2 regions of the Sideroxyarcus emersonii genome follow, and region 2 is predicted to be linked to the other one. Evidence: predicted binding sites of a transcription regulator. Region 2 holds the regulator's gene; the other holds the start of a gene.
What was found. Region 2 encodes sigma-54, which starts transcription at its own class of promoters, with help from an activator protein. Its sites were predicted from a motif close to TGGCACNNTTCCTGCT; they were not measured.
Positions count from the first base shown of each region.

Region 1: a site for sigma-54 is predicted at 3,553-3,568, ahead of L6418_RS03225 (integration host factor subunit beta). Genes of this name have one in related genera too.

Region 1 is NZ_AP023423.1:675,874-681,396, forward strand. Features, by position in the region: gene L6418_RS03200 (MBL fold metallo-hydrolase) at 1-377, opposite strand, end outside; gene L6418_RS03205 (DsrE/DsrF/TusD sulfur relay family protein) at 394-744, opposite strand; gene L6418_RS03210 (metalloregulator ArsR/SmtB family transcription factor) at 870-1,517, shown strand; gene L6418_RS03215 (hypothetical protein) at 1,510-1,800, opposite strand; gene L6418_RS03220 (PA0069 family radical SAM protein) at 1,965-3,029, shown strand; gene L6418_RS03225 (integration host factor subunit beta) at 3,153-3,440, opposite strand; gene lipB (lipoyl(octanoyl) transferase LipB) at 3,688-4,335, opposite strand; gene L6418_RS03235 (YbeD family protein) at 4,375-4,644, opposite strand; gene L6418_RS03240 (D-amino acid aminotransferase) at 4,641-5,507, opposite strand.
Region 2 is NZ_AP023423.1:347,224-352,746, reverse strand. Features, by position in the region: gene L6418_RS01675 (SIS domain-containing protein) at 1-250, shown strand, start outside; gene L6418_RS01670 (HAD family hydrolase) at 250-771, shown strand; gene lptC (LPS export ABC transporter periplasmic protein LptC) at 771-1,358, shown strand; gene lptA (lipopolysaccharide transport periplasmic protein LptA) at 1,339-1,935, shown strand; gene lptB (LPS export ABC transporter ATP-binding protein) at 1,932-2,654, shown strand; gene L6418_RS01650 (RNA polymerase factor sigma-54) at 2,686-4,122, shown strand; gene hpf (ribosome hibernation-promoting factor, HPF/YfiA family) at 4,139-4,462, shown strand; gene L6418_RS01640 (PTS sugar transporter subunit IIA) at 4,520-4,975, shown strand; gene hprK (HPr(Ser) kinase/phosphatase) at 4,981-5,523, shown strand, end outside.

The DNA.
Region 1 (5,523 bases), 330 kb from region 2:
ATATCCGTCACCAGCAGGCAGACGCTGTCCGGCGTATGGCCTGGCGTATGCAGCACCTCGACATTGACGTTGCCAAGATTGAGCGACTGCCCGTCGTTCAAGGGTTCAAAGTCGAATTTCACGAGCCCCTTATCGGATTCATGCAGGCAGTACGGCGCACCGACCATCTGAGCAAGCTTTCTGCCGCCGGAGTAGTGATCCGCATGGACATGGGTGTCGATGACGTAATTGATGGTGACGTTGGCCTTCTTTGCTTCCTCGATGAACCATTCCTCATCGCCCGCGACCACATCCACGGCCATGGATTTACCCTTGGTGCCGCAGCCGAAGAAGTACGACAGTGAAGCTTCTTTCGTTGCCAATTGCTTGAAAAACATAACGCTCTCCCTGAAATTAAAACACCAGAACCTTGTCTGCCCACGCCGTCCACTCGGCCAATTCCGCCAAGGTACTGCGATGTGTCTGGTCGGCAATGTCGCCATCGGTTATGCCGCGCGCATCCATGCAAGTGCCGCAGATACCGATTTCGCCGTCATGCCGGCTCACGTTACCCAGCATCACCTCGACGTTGTAGAATCCTTGCGGGACTTTCTGCCCCTTGCGTGCAGCAGATGCCCCATCGCCGATCAAGAAGACGCGGACCGAACTTCCTTCCTGCTTGGAAAGTGCTCCTGCCAGGCGCAGGCCGTTATAGGTGCGTTCGCTCCCGTAAGGAGCCTCGTTGAGGATGAACAGAGTTTTCATGGGTACCCCCCCGGAATGCATTACATTCCAACAATTGCTGGAATGATTAAAGCACCTATTGTTTACTCATGTCAATCTGGTTTAGAGTGTTGCAAATTTATTCCAATACTTAATGGACCGAATAAATGAGAGGCGGACGCAAGATCAAAGATCTGCTGTATGAGCAAGTGGCGCGGATTGGTAAGGTTTTTTCTAGTCCCAAGCGGCTAGAACTAATCGAATTGCTTTGCCAAGGCGATAAAACGGTTGAAACCTTGGCGCGGGAAGCTTCAATTAGTTTGAAGCTAGCCAGTTCGCATCTGCGCGAGTTGCGCATGGCTCGGCTGGTCGAAACCGAACGGCAGGGGAAAAATATTGTTTATCACCTTGCGGACAAATCGGTGGCCGACCTGTGGGTGCAGGTTCATATGCTGGCAGAAGAACGCCTGGTCGATTTGCAGCTGGCATTGCAGAAGATTGCGGCTCAGCCGGATGATCTGGTAGCCAATGACCGTGAGAGTCTGTTAAAGGCTGCGCGCAAGGGTGAAATTGTGGTGCTTGATGTCCGGCCGACAGAAGAATATCTAAACGCGCACCTGCCGTTTGCCCGTTCGATTCCTCTGGATGAATTGCGGCAAAGATTGTCGGAGCTGCCTAAAGACCGAGCCATCGTTGCTTATTGCCGTGGTCCTTATTGTCTGATGGCTCCGGATGCAGTCGAATTGCTCAAGCAGGAGGGCTACAAGGCTGTTCATTTGCGAGACGGTGTCGCCGAGTGGGCAGCGATCAAATAATTTGCATACAATATTGCTGACGATCAACAAAAGAATATCTGCTTCCGAATAAGCGTTGACGCAAATCTGCACATAGTGAGTGACCGTTATAAGGCAGCGTATTTTGGGTGCTAAAGGGCCGTTGTGGGTTAGGAAGCGACACTCGAACATCATCAAAACACTGCCAGGCAATGTCCGCTTCTGAGTGATAAACGGACCTCTCCCCAACCTGCGCAAACAGCACTTCTAGCAAATCACCGCAGTCCGCTTTGGCCGAGTTGGAGACGTTTGTTGAACCTGCCATCTATTCGCCACTCAGTGCTGATTCTTATACGGCTGAACCGGCATTCCATTCATATACAGTTTGACATCACCGTCCTGTGCGCCCTATAGTCGCAGCAGAACGAACGTTCTGTTTGGTCGGGAATAGGGGAGGTGCCGGCAAAACTACCGGCGGTGCAGGATCGGGTGAAACATAAAGTAACAAAAGGGCGTGGTGCGACGCTGCAGATCGAGGGGCGCTTCGAGCATGTTGCGCGCGAGCGTGTCGATGATGGCTGGGGCGCGGCGGATGAAGAGTTGCCGCCCTTCAGGACGACAGTGACGGCAGAAAAGGCGAGAAGCGTGATCCAGCGCCACGCTTCGCCGGACCTGCCGTTCGATCATTCGCTCAACGCTTATCGCGGATGCGAGCATGGCTGCATCTATTGTTATGCGCGGCCTTCGCATGCCTATCTGAATCTTTCGCCGGGACTGGATTTCGAGACGAAACTGTTTGCCAAGCCGGAGGCGGCAAAGCTGCTGCGCGCGGAGCTGGCGAAACCCGCTTATCGATGTTCACCCATCGCGCTCGGATCCAACACCGATCCCTACCAGCCGATCGAACGCGAATGGAAGATCACGCGGCAGATCCTGGCGGTGCTGGCGGAGTGCAGGCATCCGCTGTCCATCGTCACCAAGTCGGCGCTGGTCGAGCGCGACATCGACCTGCTGGCGCAGCTGGCGCGCGAGGATCTGGTGCAGGTGTTCATTTCTGTCACGACGCTGGATGCCGAGCTGGCGCGCAAGCTGGAGCCGCGCGCTGCTTCGCCGCGCCGTCGGCTGCAGGCCATCCAACGGCTGAACGAGGCGGGGGTGCCGTGCGGGGTGATGGTTGCGCCGGTGATTCCCTTCCTCACCGACGCGGAGCTGGAGAGCGTGCTGCAGGCGGCATACGAGCACGGTGCGCGCACAACGGCATATACCTTGTTGCGGTTGCCCTACGAGTTGAAAGACCTGTTCAAGGATTGGCTTGCCGTGCATTACCCGCTGAAGGCGGAGCATGTGATGGGCCGTTTGCGCGAAATGCGCGGCGGGCGCGAGAACGATCCCAAGTTCGGTTCGCGCTTCAGCGGCCAGGGCCTGTTTGCGCAGCTGTTGTCCAGACGTTTTCACCTTGCGTGCGAACGCCTGGGCTTCAATCGCGAGCCTGTGCTGCTCGATACGTCGAGATTCATCAGGCCGAGTGCGAGCGGGCAGCAGAGCCTGTTCTAGCCAGGATAGGTGGGCATCATTCGGGCAGGTTGATCGCATCGGCCAGCGTGATGGCCGTTATCAAGGGCATGCTGCTTTCCATCAGCCGGCAGAAAATCTCGACCAATCGGGCATGTGCTTTTTTCATTTTGCTTCCTGGCGGCGCAGTTCCTTCAGCGCTTTCCCCGGTTTGAAGTGCGGATGGTATTTGGCGGAGATGGCGATTTTTTCCCCTGTCTTCGGGTTGCGTCCGTTGCGCGGCTTGCGGTAATTCAGGCCGAAGCTGCCAAAGCCGCGTACCTCCACCCGGTTGCCGTTGGCGATGGTCGTTGCCAATTGCTCGATGATGATGCGCACCCCCAGCTCGACATCTTTCGCTTGCAGGTTCGGGGTTTGCTCGGCCAGTTTGATGATCAGATCGCTGCGATTCATGAACGGGTCCTTTGTCCGATGAAAAACGGGCATCCCGGAGGATGCCCAAAGGTGGGAAGAGACACATGAAAGTCGCAGAGAGCCTATCCATGCAACTTTCAATCAGGGAGTGAGCAAGCAGCATGCCAGATCGGGCAGTGCTATTTATCAACGGCTTAGCCGGGGAGTGGCGTTGCGAAATGCGGAGTACTGCACCAACAAGCGGCCCGATGCACTGCATTGGTGAGCGAGGGCGGGAGGGATGCAGTCACTGTTCCAGCCGGCGCTTGCTGTCGAGGTGGCGCTGCAATCCGTGCACCAGATTCTGCGTGAGCTGCGCCTGCAGTTCTTCTATCGGGATGGTGATGCCGAGCTCGATGCATTGCGTGACGCGCAATCCTTCGTAGCCGCAGGGGTTGATGTTGTCGAACGGCGACAGGTCCATGTCCACATTGAGCGACAGGCCGTGATAGCTGCAGCCATGCTTGATCTTGAGGCCCAGCGCGGCGATCTTGGCGTCGCCGACATATACGCCGGGCGCGTCTTCGCGGCCTTCTGCCGCGACGCCGTATTCGGCCAGCAGGTCGATGACGGCCCGTTCCATCAGGCGGACCAGTTCGCGCACGTTGATCTTCCACCGGTGCAGGTCGAGCAGCAGGTAGGCGACGATCTGGCCGGGACCGTGATAGGTGATCTGCCCGCCGCGGTCGATCTTCACCACGGGGATGCCGGCCGAGTTGAGCAGGTGTTCCGGTTTGCCAGCCTGGCCCTGGGTGTAGGTGGGCGGGTGCTGCAACAGCCAGATCTCGTCCACGGTATCGGCGGTGCGTTCGGCGGTGAACTGCTGCATGGCGCGCCAGGTCGGTTCGTACTCGACCTGGCCCAGTGCCTTGATGTGTATGGCGGGATGTTGCATGGCTCTATCCTTCGCTGTGTCCAGCCGGGGGCCGGGTCGTCAGAGCACCATTTTAACCATCGGATGCGCGGTCAGGTCGCGGTACAGGTTGTCGAGCTGTTCGCGCGAGGTGGCCCGGATGGTGCAGGTGAGGCTGAGATATTTCGCATTGCTGCTGCTGCGCATCTCGATGGTGGCGCTGTCGAAATCCGGCGCGTGCGCCTGCACCACTTTGGCGATGGCCTGCGCAAAATCCGGCTGCGTCGCGCCGAAGATCTTGAGCGGGAAATCGCAAGGGTATTCGATAAGGGAATCTTTGGGGTCGATCATTTGCGCATCACTTCGCGTTTGAAGGTCTGATAGAGCGGATGGAGTTTGGCGAACATCGCGCCGGGCTTGCCGTTGCCTACCGGTTTGCCGTCGAGCTGGGTGATGGGGAGCACTTCCTTGGTGCTGGAGGTCAGCAGCAGTTCGTCGGCGCCCAGCACTTCCGCCTTGGTCACGCGGCGCACCTTGTACGGGATGCCGTTGGCTGCGGCGAGTTCGAGAATGACGTCGTAGGTGATGCCGGGCAGCATGAGGTTGTCCTTGGGCGGCGCCAGCAGTTTGCCGTTCTTCACCACGAAGATGTTGCTCGCCGCGCCTTCGGTGAGGAAGGCATCGTCGCGGATCAGGATGGCTTCGGCGCAGCCGGCTTCCACCGCAGCCTGACGCAGCAGCACGTTGGGCAGCAGCGCGATGGCCTTGATGTCGCAACGCAGCCAGCGGTTGTCGGCGACCGTGATGCAGGCGATGCCGCTTTGCAGCAGTTCGGCCGGCGGTGTGGTGAGCGGGTTGCTCAGCAGGAAGACGGTGGGTGGCACGGGCGGATTCGGGAAGGCATGGTCGCGCTTGGCGACGCCGCGCGTGATGTGCAGGTAAAGGTATTGGTCCTGATTGCGGCCATCCTGGGCGTTGCGTTCGATGAGTTCGCTGAGGATGGCGGTCCACTCACGCTCGCTGTGCGGGTTCTTCAGCTTGATGCCGTCCAGGCTGTGCTGCAGGCGTTGCAGGTGTTCCGCCAGGCGGAAGGGGCGGCGCGAATACACCGGGATGACTTCGTACACGCCGTCGCCGAAGATGAAGCCGCGATCGAGCACCGATATCCTGGCTTCCTCGATCGGCATGAAAGCGCCATTCAGATAGATGGTCATGCGGCTCTCCCTGTAG
Region 2 (5,523 bases):
ACACCTGCTGGGCATCTACACCGACGGCGACCTGCGCCGCACGCTGGCCAGGAAAGTGGATTTCAGCACCACTCCCGTCCATGCCGCGATGTCGAAGAACCCGCGCAGCATCGGTCCCGATGCGCTGGCGGTCGACGCCGTGCAGATGATGGAGAAATACAACATCAGCCAGTTGCCGGTGGTGGATGAGCACAAAAAACTGGTCGGCGCGCTGAACATGCACGATCTGCTGAAGGCCAAGGTGATCTGATGTCGCTCGCGGAACGGATCAAACCCCTGCGCCTGGTTGCCTTCGACGTGGACGGCGTATTGACCGATGGCGGACTGTACCTTTCCGATTCGGGCGAGGAATTCAAGCGCTTCAACTCCCTCGACGGGCATGGCCTGAAGATGCTCAAGGCATCCGGCGTGGAGCTGGCCATCATCACCGGGCGCACTTCGAAGTGCGTTGAGTTGCGTGCCAGGAACCTCGGCATCTCGCGCCTGTATCAAGGCGTGGAAGACAAGCTGGCAACGATGCAGGCGCTGCTGGCGGAACTGAAGCTGGCACCGGAAGCCGCCGCCTTCATGGGCGACGACGTGGTCGACCTGCCGGTGATGCGCCGCGTCGGCCTGGCGCTGAGCGTCCCGGCGGCACCGCAGGTGGTGCGCGACCACGCGCATTACGTCAGCCTGCGCGAAGCGGGGCATGGTGCGGTGCGCGAAGTGTGCGAAATGATCCTCGGCGCACAGGGCACGCTGGAGGCGCAGCTCGCGCCCTACCTGAAGTGATGTTCGCATCCCGCTTCACGGACAAGGCACGCGCATGGCTACCGCTGTTGCCGTTGCTGTTGCTGCTGGCCGCCACCTACTGGCTCAACCAGCAGGTACAGCCGCTGGCGCCGCTGTCGAGCCAGCAACGTCACGACATCGATTACGCGGTCGACAATTTCACTGCCATAACGCTGAACCCGCAAGGCCAGCCGCGCTACACCCTGGCAGCGGAGAAGCTCTGGCACTACCCGGACGACGACAGCACGCATCTGCAAATGCCCAAAATCACCAGCCTGTATGCGAATCGCCCGCCCACGCTCACCACGGCGCAGACCGGCATGATCTCCAGCAAGGGGGATGACGTATACCTGTATGACGATGTAAACATCTTGCGTCCAGCCAGCGGAGACATCGGCGAACAGCGTTTCGTCACCGGCTACCTGCATGTCATCCCCGACCGCGACTGGGCGGAGACAAACCAGTCGATCGTGATGACCAGCCGGCACGACATCATCCGTGCGGTCGGCATGGAACTCGACAACAAAGCGCGCACAGTCAGACTGCTGTCCAACGTCAGGGCAAACCATGAACCGCTCCATCCATAAAGCTGTCTGTTTCGGCCTGCTGCTGCTGTGCTGCGATCCGCTGTTCGCCGAGAATGCGGATCGCAGCAAGCCGATCCATCTCGAATCGGATCGCGTCCTCATCGACGATGCAAAACAGATCAGCATATTCGAAGGCAAAGTGGAATTGACACAGGGCACACTGCACATCATGGCAGAGAAAATCGTGATGACTCAGGACAAACAAGGCAACAGGCATTGCACCGCGACCGGCAATCTTGCCAGCTTCCGCCAGAAACACGAAGGCACCGACGAATACATGGAAGGCTACGGCGAACGCATCGAATACGACACCCTCGCCGAGACAATCGATTTTTTTGGCCAGGCGAAAGTCAAACGAGCCCAGGACGAAGTGGAGGGCGACCATATCTCGTACAGCACCCGCACTGAAATATTCCAGGGCAGCAGCGATCCGGCCCACGCGGACTCCTCCGAAAAAGGCCGTGTGCATGCAGTAATCCAGCCCAAGAACAAAGAACCGGCAGCCACCGATACAGACCCAAAGAATGCGCCCCTCACCATCCAGTCCAGCCCGACTCTATCCAGGCCCAAGCCATGAGTGAACTCCGAACCGTCTCCCTGAAAAAACGTTACCGCGCCCGCACCGTGGTGCAGGATGTCTCGCTGTCCGTGAAGAGCGGCGAAGTGGTCGGCTTGCTGGGACCGAATGGCGCGGGCAAGACCACCAGCTTCTACATGATCGTCGGCCTGGTCGCGGCGGACGGCGGCGAGATTTTCGTCGACAGCCAGGACGTCACGCACCTGCCCATCCATCGCCGTGCCCGCCTCGGCCTGGCCTACCTGCCGCAGGAAGCCTCCATCTTCCGCCGCCTCAGCGTGAGCGACAACATCCGTGCCGTGCTGGAATTGCAGGGCTATGCGCCGGCCGAGCTGGACGCACGGCTGGAGGCGCTGCTGAACGACCTGCATATCACCCACATCCGCGACAACCAGGCCATCAGCCTGTCCGGCGGCGAGCGGCGGCGCGTGGAGATCGCCCGCGCGCTGGCGACCGATCCGCGCTTCATCCTGCTCGACGAGCCCTTCGCCGGCGTCGATCCCATCGCCGTGCTGGACATCCAGAAGATCATCCGCTTCCTCAAGGAGCGCAGCATCGGCGTGCTGATCACCGACCACAACGTGCGCGAGACGCTGGGCATCTGCGACCGCGCCTACATCATCAACGCCGGCTCGGTGATGGCGGAAGGCAAGCCTGACGAAATCATCTATAATGAAGGCGTGAGGAAGGTGTATCTGGGCGAGCACTTCAAGTTATAAGATCGCACCGCCCACATACCACAACCCGGCAATGAAACACTCTCTCCAACTCAGGCAGTCCCAACAACTGATGCTCACGCCGCAGTTGCAGCAGGCTATCAAGCTGCTGCAACTGTCGACGCTCGAGATCAATCAGGAAGCGGCGCGCCTGCTGGACGAGAACCCCTTCCTCGAGCGCGAGGACGACACCACCAACCAGACGTACAGCGGTAACAGCAGCACCGACACGCCCGCCCCGTCCAGCAGCGCGGAAAGCGCCCCGGCCGAAGCGGAATCGCGCGACAGCGACAGCAGCGAATGGCCGGAGCCGTCGTTCTCGTCCTCATCCTCCTCCTCCTCCAGCCCCGACGACGAAGACGACGGCTATTCCGAGGTGGCTGCCGAAAAACCCAGCATGCGCGAACACCTGCTGTGGGAACTGAACATGAACCCGATGGACGAGCGCGACAAGAAGATCGTCGGCCTGCTCATCGATGCGCTGGACGAGAACGCCTACCTGTCGCAACCGCTGGAAGAGATCGCCGAACTGCTGCCGCCGGAACTGGACATCACGCTGGACGACCTGGAAACGGCACTGGTGCAGTTGCAGCACCTCGATGCGCCCGGCATCGGCGCGCGCAACCTGAGCGAATGCCTGTCCCTGCAGCTGCGCGCCATGCCGGAAGACCTGCCCGGCCGCGAACTGGCGTTGGCCATCGTCGGCCAGCACCTGGATCTGCTCGCCGCACGCGACTTCAACAAACTGAAGAAGGCCCTGCGCTGCGACGACAATGCCCTGCGCACCGCACAGGATCTGATCGTCCACCTGCAGCCCAAGCCCGGCTCCGCGTTCGAACACCGCGCAGCCGACTATGTCGTGCCGGACGTGCTGGTGGAACGCCACGGCGGCATCTGGCGCGCGCGGCTGAATCCGGAAGCGATGCCGCGCCTGCGCATCAACCAGGTGTATGCCAACATCCTGCAGCAGCGCAACGAGAAGAACGCGCAGGAGATGGCCGGCCAGTTGCAGGAAGCGCGCTGGTTCATCAAGAACCTGCAGCAGCGTTTCGAGACCATCCTGCGCGTGGCGCAGGCCATCGTCGAACGCCAGCGCCAGTTCTTCGAACACGGCGACATCGCCATGCGCCCGCTGGTGCTGCGCGAGATCGCCGAGCAGCTCGAACTGCACGAATCCACCATTTCGCGGGTCACCACGCAGAAGTTCATGCTCACCCCGCGCGGCATCTACGAATTCAAGTATTTCTTCGGCAGCGGCCTCGCCACCGAAGCCGGGGGCGCCTGTTCTTCCACCGCCATCCGCGCACTCATCAAGCAGCTGGTCAGCGAGGAAGATGCCAAACATCCGCTCACCGACAGTCGCATGTCCGAAATCCTGGCACAGCAGGGCATTTTGGTCGCCCGCCGTACCGTGGCAAAATACCGCGAGGGAATGAACATCCTTCCGGTAAATCTTCGTAAATCACTCTAACCATAAGGAGCAGGCCATGAACCTCAACCTCACAGGACGTCACCTCGAAATCACCCCGGCCATCCGCGAGCATGTGCTCAGCAAGCTGGACAAGGTCAAACGCCATTTCGACAACGTGATCGACATCAACGTGATCCTGTCGGTGGACAAACTGGTGCAGAAGGCCGAGGCCAACGTCCACGTCTCCGGCAAGAACATCTTCGCCGAGACCGAGGATAGCAACCTGTATGTGGCCATTGACGCACTGGTCGATTCGCTGGATCGCCAGGTGTTGAAACACAAGGAAAAACACACCGCGCGCCGCCACGACGAATCGGGCAAACACAGCGCAGCAGAATGAAGTCGATACGGGGCCATCAGCAATGATGGCCCCGTTTTTCCGTCACGGTGAAACAGCATGAGCCTGATCAGCAAGATACTAACCCCCGAGTGCGTGCTGCTGGATAACGAATCCGCCAGCAAGAAGCGCGTGTTCGAGCGCGTCGGACTGTTGTTCGAGAACACGCACCACATCGCACGCAGCCAGGTGTTCGACAGCCTGTTCGCGCGCGAAAAACTCGGCTCCACCGGACTGGGACAGGGCGTCGCCATCCCGCATGGCCGCGTGAAGGGTCTGCGCGATGCGGTCGCGGCTTTCGTTAAGATGCAGAACCCCATCCCGTTCGATGCACCGGACGGACTGCCGGTGAATTTCATTTTCGTGCTGCTGGTTCCCGAACGGGCGACCGACCTGCACCTGCAACTGCTGGGCGAACTGGCGCAGATGTTCTGCGACAAGTCGTTCCGCGACCGCCTGCAAGCCACCGACGACCCCGTGGCGATCCACAAACTGTTCATCGACTGGCAAGGATAAATATCGTGGCCCAGGTCAACATCCAGCAACTCTTCGAAGACAAGCAGGAACGCCTGAGCCTGACCTGGGTAGGTGGCGCCAAAGGCGGCGATCGCGTGCTGGAAAGCGATACCGTCAACGCTTCCAACCGCGGCCTGATCGGCCACATGAACGTGATCCACCCGAACTGGGTGCAGGTGTTCAGCAACACCGAGCTGGATTACCTGCACGCGCTCTCCCCCGCCGACCTCTCCGCCACGCTGACCCAGCTCGAACAGGGGCAACCGCTGTGCCTGATCGTGGCCGGCGAGACCGAGATCCCCAAGGGGCTGCTGGATTTCGCCAACCGCACCCACACCCCGCTGTTCCACTCGCCGCTGGGCAGCGTGCAGCTGATGTGGATGATCCGCCACTACATCGTCAAGGGACTGGCGGACTCCACCACGCGCCACGGCGTGTTCCTGGATGTGCTCGGCGTCGGCGTGATGATCACCGGCGACAGCGGCGTGGGCAAGAGCGAACTGGCGCTGGAACTGATCACGCGCGGCAGCGGCCTGGTCGCCGACGAC